3 regions of the Pseudophaeobacter sp. genome follow, and region 2 is predicted to be linked to each of the others. Evidence: riboswitches for the same ligand, from Rfam matches in the RefSeq annotation. Region 2 holds a riboswitch; each other region holds the start of a gene.

Region 1 (4,026 bases), on a different contig from region 2:
AAGCCCCCGGCGCAGCGCATCGCGCTGGCACGGGATGCGGCCTTTTCCTTTACCTATCCGCATCTTTTGACCGGCTGGCGCGCCGCTGGCGCTGAAATCCTGCCGTTTTCCCCCCTCGCGGATGAGGCCCCGGCCCAAGACGCCGATCTGGTCTGGTTGCCCGGCGGTTACCCGGAACTGCACGGCGGCACCCTGGCCGCCGCCGAGACCTTCCGTGCGGGCCTGCGCAAGCACGCCGAGACCAAGCCAGTGCATGGCGAATGTGGGGGCTACATGGCCCTTGGCAACGCGCTGATCGACAAGGAAGGCAATCGCCATCAGATGGCCGGTCTGCTGGGGCTGGTCACCTCCTATGAAAAACGCAAATTCCATTTGGGCTATCGCCGCGCCGAGCTGCAGGCGCCGATGCCGGGCTTTGCAACAGGTGCAGCCCTGCGCGGGCATGAGTTCCACTATTCCACCATTCTGGATGAACCCGACGCCCCACTGGCCCATGTCATGGACGCCGATGGCAATCCGGTGCCGGAGACCGGCTCCATCAAGGGCCATGTCACCGGCACCTTTTTCCATCTGATCACCGGAGAAGGCGCATGAGCGGCTTTGTCAGCTTTGTCTCTTCCGGGCCGGGCGATCCCGACCTGTTGACGGTGAAGGCGGTCAAGAGACTGGAAGCTGCCGATGCGGTGCTGTTTGATGATCTGTCTGCCGGGCCGATCCTTACCCATGCCCGCGCCGAGGCCGATCTGGTGGGTGTTGGCAAACGCGCCGGACGCCCCTCGCCCAAACAGGACCACGTAAGCCAGCTCTTGGTGGACTACGCCCTAAGCGGACAGAATGTGGTGCGGCTGAAATCCGGCGACAGTGGCGTTTTTGGTCGCCTGGAAGAAGAAATCACTGCGCTACGGGCCGCCGGTATCGCGTTTGAGATCGTGCCTGGTGTAACGGCCGCTTCGGCGGCGGCGGCGGCGGCCAATATCCCGCTGACCCGGCGGCTGACGGCGCGCCGTATGCAGTTCATCACCGGTCACGACGTCACCGGTGGCCTGCCAGATAGCCTCAACATGGCGGCACTGGCCGACCCTGATGCCACCACGGTTGTCTATATGGGCAAACGCACCTTTGCCGCCCTGGCGGAAAAGCTGGTCGAAGCCGGTTTGCCACCTGAAACCCATGCGCTGGTGGCATTGGGGGTATCCACACCCGAACAGGAACTCAGCTGCCATACGGTGGGTGAATTGCCACAGGTTCTGCGTGCGATGGAAACCACTGCGCCGGTTCTCATACTCTACGGCCCGCTGGCCGATACCGATCTGACCCCGAGAGGCTGAGCCGGTGCCGCAGCCGACCCTGACCCTCTGCCGGAGTTGCCGGAGCGCCGATCTGGCCCTGCCCCTTCGCCTGACAGAGGCCTTGAAACAGGCCGGGATCGCGGCGCGGGTGCAGGAGGTGGACTGCATGTCCGGCTGCACACGCCCGCAGACCCTTGCGGTACGGCAAAGCGGCAAGACGGCCTATCTCTTTGGCGAGATCACCGCAGCGGACCTGCCAGATATCGTCGTCTTTTTGCGGCTCTTTGACGAAAGCGCAGATGGCACCCTGGCAGATGCCCGCCCTCTGGGAGCGCTGCGGATGAAGGCCATCGCGCGAATCCCGGCGGATCTGGACTAGATCCTGCAACAGGGGCAAAATCACCCTGCCCGCCGAAAAGTCGCATCTTTGCCCATGCAGGACGGTTTCCAACTTGACCGGGCGGTGTGACAAAGGGCACAACAAATGAACATGGTGTCCAACGGTGCAAAGCATCAGGGCTGAAACGGGAATGAGGAATGGCGGACCAAATCGCGGCGCCACACCCTCAACCGCCCCCGCGACTGTGAGCAGAGAGCGGTTTTTCATATCCACTGGGGCCAATCTGGCCACCGGGAAGGGGAAAAACCGCTGTGACCTGCGAGTCAGGAGACCGGCCATGTATTGGAATGCAACTTTTGTCGTCGGGTGTGACGACGTGGAGAATAATGATGACAACAAAGACACTGAACAAATCCGCTGCAGGCGTTGGTTTTGCACCCGCTCTGTTTGCCGTGATCCTCGGCCTGGGTATTGTCACCCTGACCGGTCACGTACAGGCCTCTGCCCTGCATGACGCGGCCCATGACGTCCGTCACGCAACCGGCTTCCCCTGCCACTAAGCAGATGATGAACCGTATCTTGACCAGCGCGTTGTTCGCTGGTGCTGCAGCAGGGTTGATAACCGCTCTGCTGCAGCTTCTTTTTGTGCAGCCTGTTCTTTTGCATGCCGAGCTTTATGAAAGCGGCGAGCTGGTGCATTTTGGCGGTGCCGCAGTTTCGGCGCATCCGGAGCTGCCCGGCTTTGACGTCATGCGCGACGGGTTGAGCATCATTTTCACCATGTTGACCTACACCGGCTATGCGCTGGTCATGGTTGCCCTGATGTCACTTGCCGAGAGCAAGGGCCATGTTGTCACCGCACGGGCGGGCATTCTCTGGGGGCTGGCAGGTTTTGTCACCTTCCATCTGGCGCCAGCTTTGACCCTGGCACCAGAAGTGCCCGGCGTCGCCGCTGCCGATGTTTTTGACCGCCAGATCTGGTGGACAGCAACCGTGGCTGCTGCTGGCATTGCCATGTGGCTCATCGCCTTTGGCGGCAATCTGGTCTCTTATGCCATTGCCGTGGCGCTGTTGCTGCTGCCGCATCTGATTGGTGCCCCGGAGCCAGACAGCTTTACCGGTCCGGTTCCAACCGAGATCGGCGCGCTGTTTGCCGCACGCGCCCTTGGCGTTGGCATGGCCGCCTGGGTTCTGCTTGGCACCTTCGCCGGTTATTTCTGGCAGTCGGAAGCGCCTCGTACCGCCGCAGCGTAATCGCAACAAGACCTCCGCCGACGCATCGCCACCGGCGGAGGTTTCTGTTTCAAAGGATCAAGAATGTCCCGTTCCCTCGCACTCTTTGCCATTGGGCTTACCTTTGGCTGTGGCATCGGTTTTGTTGTCGCTGCCGGCAATGGCATCACCTTCACCGGTCACGACCACGGCGACCCGGCGCAGCACGGCGGCGCAGAGCACCAGATGGAAAGCCTCGGCCACGCGCATAGCCAGCCGCTGATGATCACAGCGGGCAGTAGCGCGCCGAAAATCGCAGTCAAAGTCCACAAGGACCCGATGTCTGGCTGGAACCTGCAGGTCACGACAGAGAATTTCCTCTTCTCGCCCGAGCACGTCTCTACCGCGGATCGTCCCGGCGAAGGCCATGCCCATGTCTATATCAACGGCAGCAAGCTGACGCGGCTCTATGGCAACTGGCTGCATCTGGGCGATCTGCCCAAGGGCAAGGTCGAAATCACGGTGGCGCTGAACGCCAATAGCCACAGCCCGCTGATGATCGAGACAGATCCGATTGCTGACAGCGTGATCATTGAAAACCCCTGACCCCTTGGTGCCCCGGTTGCAGCCCTGGTCTGCCGCCTGACCTGACGCGAAGTCGATACAAAGCGGCCCGATCCCGCGATGCCGCCGGATCCGGGCTTGATTATGCTGAAACACGGCGCCATAGCGGGCCGTGTTTCTTTTTGGCAGGAGCCCGACAGATGAACAATGACAGTACGGCGGCCATGATCGAGCTTTCGCTCATTGGCATTGGCACCGGCAACCCGCAGCATCTGACCCTGCAAGCAGTCGCCGCGCTCAATGCCTGCGATCTGATCCTGATCCCGCATAAGGGCGCGGGCAAAGACGACCTCGCCGGGCTGCGCCAGCAGATCTGCGCCCAGGTGATCCAGCCCCCCGGCCCGCGCATTGTTGAATTTTCCCTGCCGGTGCGCGACCCCGCGATCCAGGACTACACCGCCCGCGTGGATCACTGGCACGATGCCATTGCCGAGGTCTGGATCAAAACCATCCGCGACCACTGCCCCGGTGGCAAGGTCAGGGTTGGCTTTCTGGTCTGGGGGGATCCGTCGCTATATGACAGCACCATGCGCATCGCCGAGCGCCTGAAGGCCACGCAGG
Region 2 (4,026 bases):
GCGTAAGACAGGTCATCCGTGAACTCGGACGCGGTGTTCACTTGCAGGATTTCAGAACAGAGATTGGACATCGAAATCCGACCGGCGATCGGGTTGGCCGAATTCACCGTGTCCTCGAACATGATGTAGGGGTAGCCGCTTTCGAACTGGATTTCGGCCAGGGTCTGGAAGAAGGCGCGCGCGTTGAGTTTCTTCTTGCGGATCTTGGGGTTGTCGACCATCTCGGCATATTTCTCGGTGACCGAGATCTCCGAAAAGGCGCAGCCATAGACCTTTTCCACGTCGTGCGGCGAGAAGAGATACATGTCTTCGTTCCGTTTCGCCAGCTCGAAGGTCACGTCCGGTATCACCACCCCAAGGCTCAGGGTCTTGATCCGGATCTTCTCGTCCGCATTCTCGCGCTTGGTGTCGAGGAAGCTGAGGATGTCGGGATGGTGCGCGTTCAGATAGACCGCGCCCGCGCCCTGCCGCGCTCCCAGCTGGTTGGCATAGGAAAAGCTGTCCTCAAGCAGTTTCATCACCGGGATGACGCCCGAGGACTGGTTCTCGATCCCTTTGATCGGCGCGCCGTATTCGCGGATATTGGTCAGCATCAAGGCCACGCCGCCGCCACGTTTCGACAGTTGCAGGGCCGAGTTGATACCGCGCCCAATGCTCTCCATATTGTCTTCCAACCGCAGCAGGAAACACGAGACGAACTCGCCCCGCGCCTTCTTGCCCGCATTCAGAAAGGTCGGCGTGGCCGGCTGGAACCGGCCCGACAGGACCTCCTCCATCAGCTGCATGGCGAGTGTCTCGTCGCCGCGCGCCAGCGCCAGCGCATTCATCACCACGCGGTCTTCGTAGCGCTCAAGGAAGCGCTGCCCGTCCCGGGTCTTCAGCGTGTAGGAGGTGTAGTATTTGAAGGCGCCGAGGAAGGTGGGGAAGCGGAACTTCTTTGCGAATGCTGCGTCCCAGATCTTCCGCTGGAAGGCCTTTGAATACTGCTCCAGCACCTGCGCCTCGTAATAACCCTCGTCCACCAGATAGCCTAGCTTCTCCTCCAGCGAGTGGAAGAAGACCGTGTTCTGGTTGACGTGTTGCAGGAAATACTGCCGCGCCGCCATCCGGTCTGCTTCAAACTGGATGTTCCCCTCTTCGTCATAGAGGTTCAGCATCGCGTTCAGCGCGTGGTAATCGAGGCCTTGGGTCAGGCTGGCGTCAAGCATCGGGATCCCCAAAAGGTTTGTAGCCCGTCGCGGACGCGGGCGATGTCGGTGTCTGTGCCGGCCAGCTCGAAACGATAGAGCACGGGCACGTTGCATTTCCGCGCGATGACATGTCCGGCCATCGCGAAAGTGTTTCCAAAATTCCGGTTGCCGCTGGCGATCACGCCGCGCAGATGGCTGCGGTTGGTCTCGACATTCAGGAACCGGATCACCGGCTTCGCTACCGCGCCCCGGCCTTCGCCGTCCGCGTAGGTCGGGCAGATCAGCACGAAGGGCCCGATCATCACCGGCAAGGCGGCATCGCCCCGCAGGGGCAGACGCGTGGCGGGAAGGCCAAGGCGCTCGACGAAACGGGCGGTGTTGCCCGAACCGCTGGAGAAATAGACGAGCCCCCCCATCCCGAAGCCCCCGCCCTCAGGACAGGCGGCTGATCATGTCGGGGCGGAAGCCTGCCCAGTGGTCGTCGCCCGCGACGACGACTGGCGCCTGGCGGTAACCCAGCCCGGCCACCATCTCCATCGCCGCCGCATCCTCGGTCAGGTCGACCACGTTATAGTCGATGCCACGTGCGGTCAGGGCGCGGGTGGTCGCGGTGCATTGCACGCAGGCGGGTTTGGAATAGACGGTGATGCTCATATTTTTGTCCCTTGCCAGTTGGTTGCCTCTGGACAGAGGGGACACGAAGACAGGACCAAAGGGCCCATCTACGCACCCGGGCCCTCCGCCGCGGTCGTCGTTCATGCCCTGGCAGGTCTCCTGACTTGCGGCTCGAACGTCTCTGGTCGGCCTTCCCGGCGCGACCTTGCACCAGTGGATTAGACCCAGACTCGCCGCTTACAGTTGCGGGGGCAGTGCCGGAATTGGTCGTGTGACCGCACCGGCTTCCCTCTTAGCCTGCGAGTCACCTCGCAGGAACCAAAGCAACTGCATATTGGGGGAAGCGCGCTCCCGCTGTCAATATATCGATGTTGGAATTGCGTGGATAAGTCGAGGTGGCCGATCAGGCATCCGCATCATATGCCGTTCACTATGACCATTCTGGCAAGACGTGCCCTACGCGCGGCACTGAGGAACCGGACATTTAGCCCAGAGTGAAGGAACGGCAGTTAAGCGGACAAAGGGTGAGTTAGCTGCGTTTGCGCAGGAGGCCGAAATCGTGCGCTTTCCGGTCCTTGACCTTGGATTGCACACAAGTTGCACACCTAAAGTCGCTACTAAATTGAGTCAGACAGACGGTCGGTCAGCTCTTCCATTGCGGACCGTTTTATTCTGCACGGAACCGCAGCGCACACCATACATACACGATAATTGTTCAGCCATCCGGCCCCGCGCAAAGACAGGTCAACGGCGGTTTCAGGGTGGAGTTGCCTCGAAATAAGCAAGCGTCAGCGTCTCAGCGCCGTCCCGTACAACATGGACTATCATAGCACAGCACCAAAGAGACAACTGTCGTTGCGGGAACCTTACATCTTATCATTGCATCGTACAGTTCTTGTGCCTCTCAGATGCGCCTTGAATATTCCGGTCAGCGCAAGCGCTGGCTTGCTCAGAACCTCTCCCTTGAGTGTGGCAATTCCGATGTCTCGAACGACTTCCGGCTTCGAAAGTGATACGACCCGAACGTGCTCCGGCATCTGAGATGCAACTGCCAGGTTTGGAACGAGGCCTACCCCCAAACCGGATGTTGCCAAGTCGACCAGTGTTGTCGCTTGGCGCACGCTGCAAGCAATGTTCAGCGATCGCCCGGACCGCTCCAGATATTCTGTCAGCATCGCAGGCGTCTCGCGCCCATCTTGCCGCACGATAACTGGCATTCCCTGCATGACGAGAAGTGGCAAACGAGACAGAAAATCGAGGGACAGCGTTTCCGGCAGATCCTCGAAATGATCGCGTGAGGCCAGAGCCACCAGCGGCTCGCGCAGCAGGCGCTTGAACACCAAGTCCGACTTGGCTTGCACAAAAGGCGTAATACCAAAATCGATTTCGCGTTCCCGGACGGCGTTCAGCAAATCGTTTGATGTGACTTCTCGAACCTGAAGTGCCACCTTCGGAAAACGCACGCGAAACTCGGTCACTACGTGGGCGAGCGTCCCTGCAGCCACTGTAGGAGCGCATCCGAAGACGACGCGCCCCATTCGACGTTCAGCTGCATCGCGCGCCTCTGCGATCCCGTCTTCGAGACTTCGGATCGAGTTCTGGACCCGTTCAAGCAGTAGCGCACCATCCGGTGTCGGGGCTACGCTGCGCGTTGTGCGTTCGAGCAATTTTAGCCCGATCTGATCTTCAAGCTCGGCGATCTGCATGCTGATTGCCGATGGTGTGCGGCCAAGTTCTTCAGCGGCGCGGGTGAAACTGCGCAACTGGGCCACCTGAGCGAACGTGTGCAAGAGTTTGAGATTGACGGACATTGGTGTCCTCCAAGGGCAAGTTGACGACCGGCTATGCACCGTGGTCCGAGCGCGACGGCTTAATTTAGATAATCTGCAAAATAGGTCAGATTTACAAGATTGAATGAATAAGCTTGGTTCGTCTACCCTTCAATATACGGAGTCTGTGACGCTCGCCATGCGCTCATGAACAGAACTCTAATCACGTGAGGAGGACGCAATGTCTTATGCGAAGCGGATCGGCTATCTGATCAAACGCGATGAACTGACCCTGGAGCAATTTCATGAGCACTGGCTCGGAACGCACGCGGAACTTTGCAAGAAGCTGCCAGGCCTGCGCCGCTACACCACGAACCTGATCGACCGTGAAAGCTTCCCAAATGCTGGCTGGGACGGTTTCTCCGAGCTGTGGTTTGATTCCGTCGAAGACC
Region 3 (4,026 bases), on a different contig from region 2:
AGACCAAGCACATCGTAATCCAGCGCTGCAAACGCCGCCATCAAAGGATGGGGCCCAGTGGTTACATCCCCCGAGCTGCCATCCGGCGCCGGCATCGCTGCCTCACCCAACGGAGAGCCCTGCAGGGCATCACCGTTGTCCAGCAGCAATGCGACCCCGCCGCAGGCCTCTGCTTCGCGGCGCGCCTCGCCAATCAGGCTGGAAATCCGGGACAGGCCAACACCCGGATCGGGGCGATCAGCAAAATAGTCATGGCTCAGCAGGTTGCAGTGCAGATCGGTTGTCGCAAGGATGCGCAATAGGCCAGAGCCTTCCTCTGCCCCTTCATCCAAGAGGTCAGAACCTACAGATGTAGATGCCGTAAACGCTGTCATACCGCTGAATTCGCAGCTGTCACTGCCCGCTCCAATCCGTGCTTTATCCGCCCCCCGCTGAGGGGTCTCACCTTTGAATCAGCGTTTCGCAGGTTTGCAAAGGCACCAAATGCCCCATCTTAGATAAAATGTCGCCAAGTTGCAGGTCAGCTAGCCGCCAAACACCCAAAGTCAAGACAGACCGGAACGGGCAAGAACCGCCCAAAACGCGGAACCTGCGCGAATTTTCTGTCAGATCGGCTGGCCTTTCGCGCCGCAAGGGGGCATCACAATGCACAACAGGCCAGCACAGGGGGCAAGGAATGAAACGTGCAGAACAGGTAACCTTTGGGGGTGGCGGCGGGTTAGATCGCAAGGCACAGCTGCGCGAAGACCCCACCGCGTTGGCCCTGGCCTGGGGCGCTGCAACCACGCAGGTTCTGTTAACCTGGCGCGGCAAGGTTCTGAGCCAGCGTTCGGATCCGGCGCGCGGCCCGGACGGCCTGGCCTGGGTTGACACAGACCACCCTGTGGCTGCGGCCTACCAAGACAGCGCCCTTTATTTGGGGGCGGATCCCAGCGGCGCTGATCTATTTGCCTGCGATCTGGGCAACTGGCATCCTGATGCACTGGACGAAATGGCACTGGCCAGTTTTGCCGATCTCAGCGAGCAGCAGCATCCCGACCTGCCAACCGGCCATGTCTTTGCCGAGCTGCGCCGGATCATGGCCCGGCTCACCCCGCTGGAGGCCGAACTGGCCGCCACCGCCAAGGCGCTGCTGTCCTGGCATCAATCGCACCCGTTCTGCGCCCGCTGCGGCAGCAAAACCCAGATCACCCAGAGCGGCTGGCAACGCCAATGCCCGGACTGCAAGGCGCTACATTTCCCCCGTACCGACCCGGTTGTCATCATGTTGATCACCCAGGGCGAAGAGGTGTTGATGGGCCGTTCTCCGGGCTGGCCTGCCGGGATGTATTCACTGCTGGCCGGATTTGTTGAACCCGGCGAAACGCTAGAGGCTGCCGTGCGGCGCGAAGTCCTGGAGGAGACCGGCGTCACCGTGGCCGAGGTTGGCTATCTGTCCAGCCAGCCCTGGCCCTTTCCCATGTCCCTGATGTTTGGCTGCCAGGGGCGCGCCACCAGCCGCGACATCACCATTGACCCCAAAGAGATCGAAGATGCGCTCTGGGTCAGCCGCCAAGAGATGATGACGGTCTTCGCTGGCGACCACCCAAAGATGCATGCCGCGAGAAAAGGTTCAATTGCGCATTTTCTTCTGGAAAACTGGCTTGCAGACACCTTGGATTAAGAAGATGATTCTACCATCAAAATTCGACAAGACACCCTGAGGGCTGGCCAAGCGCCAGAAGGCATAGCATGGAATTATCAAGCAATGAGGACGTCGATGCGCCCCTCTCTGACGTCTTTGACGCACTTTCTGATTTTGGCAATTTCGAACGCTCGGCGATCCGGCGTGGCATCGAAGTCCAGCGGCTGAGCAACGACAGCACGCCGCAGGTTGGCCTGGCCTGGGATCTGCGGGCAGATTTTCGCGGCAAGCCACGCGAAGTCCACCTGGAACTTGCCACCTATGAGCCAGCAACACTGATTGGCCTGAACGGCGACAGCAACAGCCTGACAGGTCAGGGCCAGATCGAACTTATGGCGCTGTCACCAAAGCGCACCCGCATTTCGGTCAAGGTGAAGCTAAAGGCCAAGACCCTGTCAGGGCGACTGCTGCTGCAATCCCTGAAACTGGCCCGCGCCAAGGTCAACCGCCGTTTTCGCCACCGGGTGGCGGAATTTGCCAGCCTTACCGAAGACCGGCTGAACCATACCGCCTAGGTCCAATTACGTCAGCTCTGCCATCCTGTCAGCGCCGCCAATTCCTGCCCCGCTGCAAATGGCGATTGACGACTCATCCCTGACGGCGTTAGCGGTGAAGGGATGGTTCTCGAGGCGCATGATTTTGTGTCCGGGATGAAAAGGGAACGTGGTGCGGCATGGGTTTTATACCTTTGCCAATTCCACGACTGCCCCCGCAACTGTAGGCGGTGAGCGCTTCGGATAAACCACTGGCACGGGGCACGCCCCAGCCGGGAAGGACCGAACCCGCAACGACCCGCAAGTCAGGAGACCTGCCATCGCATGGAAACTCGAAACTGGACGGGGAGTCCGGGCGGGTGTCAGCGTTGGCTAGGCGATCATCGCCTAGGGAAAATGCTGACCCTCTCGCGCCTTCCTGCCCCGCGCGGAGGGCGCATTATGACAGCGACATCAACCAAAGCGGCCGTGCAACCGGCCCGCAGCAAAACACCCAGCGATATCGGCCAAGGCCATGCCGATCACACCAGCCAAAGCCTTTGCCTGCATACAGGGGGCCCCTGCCCGGCCCTGGCCCGTATGGTCACCGCCCTCACCGGGGCGCTGGACAAGGCCCGCCCGGTAACCACACCTGAATTTGAGCTCAGCGGTGAAAGCAAGCTAGAGGGCTGCCCCCGGACCTGCGATGCACGTTTTGTCGCCAGCCATCACCGCATTCGCGTCTTTTGCGACGTGCCCCCTGCGGCAGAAATCTCGGCGCTGGACAGATTTGCCGATGCCTTTCTGGCCCCAGCCCAAGCGGACTTTCCCCTTGTCGCAAGCACATTGCCACACCGTCCCTGCGCCTTGGCGCAAGTGCTGACAAATCCTATGGTTCCCGAACCGGCCTAGGGGCCAGCGCCGGTCACCGCCCAATGCATCTGCGGCTCTGTCTCGACAGCACAGGGCCGCACCGCCCGCAACCGCTGCAACGCTTGATCCGGCGGCTCGCCCGCCTCAATCATCAGCCGCAGCACCACCATCCCCGACCGGCCGCAGCCACCCCGGCAATGTACCAGAACCCGCCCTCCGCCGCGCAGTGCCTGGCGTGCAAGGGTGCTGATCCCGGGCCACTGGTTCAGCATATCCGGCGTTGGTGGTGCATAGTCCGGCACCGGCAAATGCTGCCAGCGGCAACCCATGGCCTGAATATCCTGCCCCAGACTCGCGGCACCTGCGGCAAGATGTTCCACATCGGTGGTCATCGAAATCACCAACCCCGGCTGCCAGTCATGCAGATGCGCCATATCCCCCTGAAAATCACCTCCCGCCCCCGGCAAAGGACAGAGCGCAAGAATACCCTCACCCACGCTGAGCGCGTGCAGGGTCAGCGGCGTCACATCACGGCAACTGATTTCGTCATCCATGGCCGGGCCTCCTGTCGGGCGGGCAGCTGCACAAGCAGATCACAACGATCTGAACCAAAAGACTGGCCTGCGTCCCGGCATTGGTCAACAGCGGTGGACGAAGCCCCTCTGCCCGCGTACCTTGCCCCACGCGCGATCCCGCCCATCCGAATCCGGCAAGAGACCTATGAACGATAGCACAAGCGACAGCAGCCAATCCCAGTATCAAGTCTTGGCGCGCAAATACCGCCCCGAGACATTTGCCGATCTGGTCGGCCAGGATGCCATGGTCAGAACGCTGAAAAATGCGTTTGAAACCAACCGGATCGCCCAAGCCTTTATTATGACGGGTATTCGCGGCACCGGCAAAACAACCACCGCGCGCATCATTGCCAAGGGCATGAACTGCATCGGTCCCGATGGCTCCGGCCAACCCACCACAGAGCCCTGTGGCCAGTGTGAA

The links. A riboswitch is a leader RNA that binds a small molecule or an ion and turns the genes downstream of it on or off. The one in region 2 is predicted to bind cobalamin.
Region 1: another riboswitch for cobalamin. It lies ahead of ACN0VH_RS06385 (CbtB domain-containing protein); the one in region 2 lies ahead of nrdH (glutaredoxin-like protein NrdH).
Region 3: another riboswitch for cobalamin. It lies ahead of ACN0VH_RS09690 (hypothetical protein); the one in region 2 lies ahead of nrdH (glutaredoxin-like protein NrdH).

What each region holds. Positions count from the first base shown of each region.
Region 1 is NZ_JBLWXG010000001.1:1,338,145-1,342,170, forward strand. It holds gene ACN0VH_RS06370 (cobyrinic acid a,c-diamide synthase CobB) at 1-594, shown strand, start outside; gene cobA (uroporphyrinogen-III C-methyltransferase) at 591-1,328, shown strand; gene ACN0VH_RS06380 (DUF1636 family protein) at 1,333-1,668, shown strand; cobalamin riboswitch at 1,764-1,983, shown strand; gene ACN0VH_RS06385 (CbtB domain-containing protein) at 2,019-2,189, shown strand; gene ACN0VH_RS06390 (CbtA family protein) at 2,194-2,883, shown strand; gene ACN0VH_RS06395 (hypothetical protein) at 2,947-3,447, shown strand; gene cobF (precorrin-6A synthase (deacetylating)) at 3,630-4,026, shown strand, end outside.
Region 2 is NZ_JBLWXG010000022.1:4,931-8,956, reverse strand. It holds gene nrdE (class 1b ribonucleoside-diphosphate reductase subunit alpha) at 1-1,208, opposite strand, end outside; gene nrdI (class Ib ribonucleoside-diphosphate reductase assembly flavoprotein NrdI) at 1,190-1,606, opposite strand; gene nrdH (glutaredoxin-like protein NrdH) at 1,623-1,844, opposite strand; cobalamin riboswitch at 1,938-2,143, opposite strand; gene ACN0VH_RS20670 (LysR family transcriptional regulator) at 2,672-3,616, opposite strand; gene ACN0VH_RS20665 (EthD family reductase) at 3,816-4,026, shown strand, end outside.
Region 3 is NZ_JBLWXG010000003.1:233,113-237,138, forward strand. It holds gene ACN0VH_RS09675 (5'-nucleotidase C-terminal domain-containing protein) at 1-374, opposite strand, end outside; gene nudC (NAD(+) diphosphatase) at 677-1,663, shown strand; gene ACN0VH_RS09685 (SRPBCC family protein) at 1,732-2,199, shown strand; cobalamin riboswitch at 2,286-2,514, shown strand; gene ACN0VH_RS09690 (hypothetical protein) at 2,620-3,069, shown strand; gene ACN0VH_RS09695 (protein-tyrosine phosphatase family protein) at 3,066-3,584, opposite strand; gene ACN0VH_RS09700 (DNA polymerase III subunit gamma/tau) at 3,751-4,026, shown strand, end outside.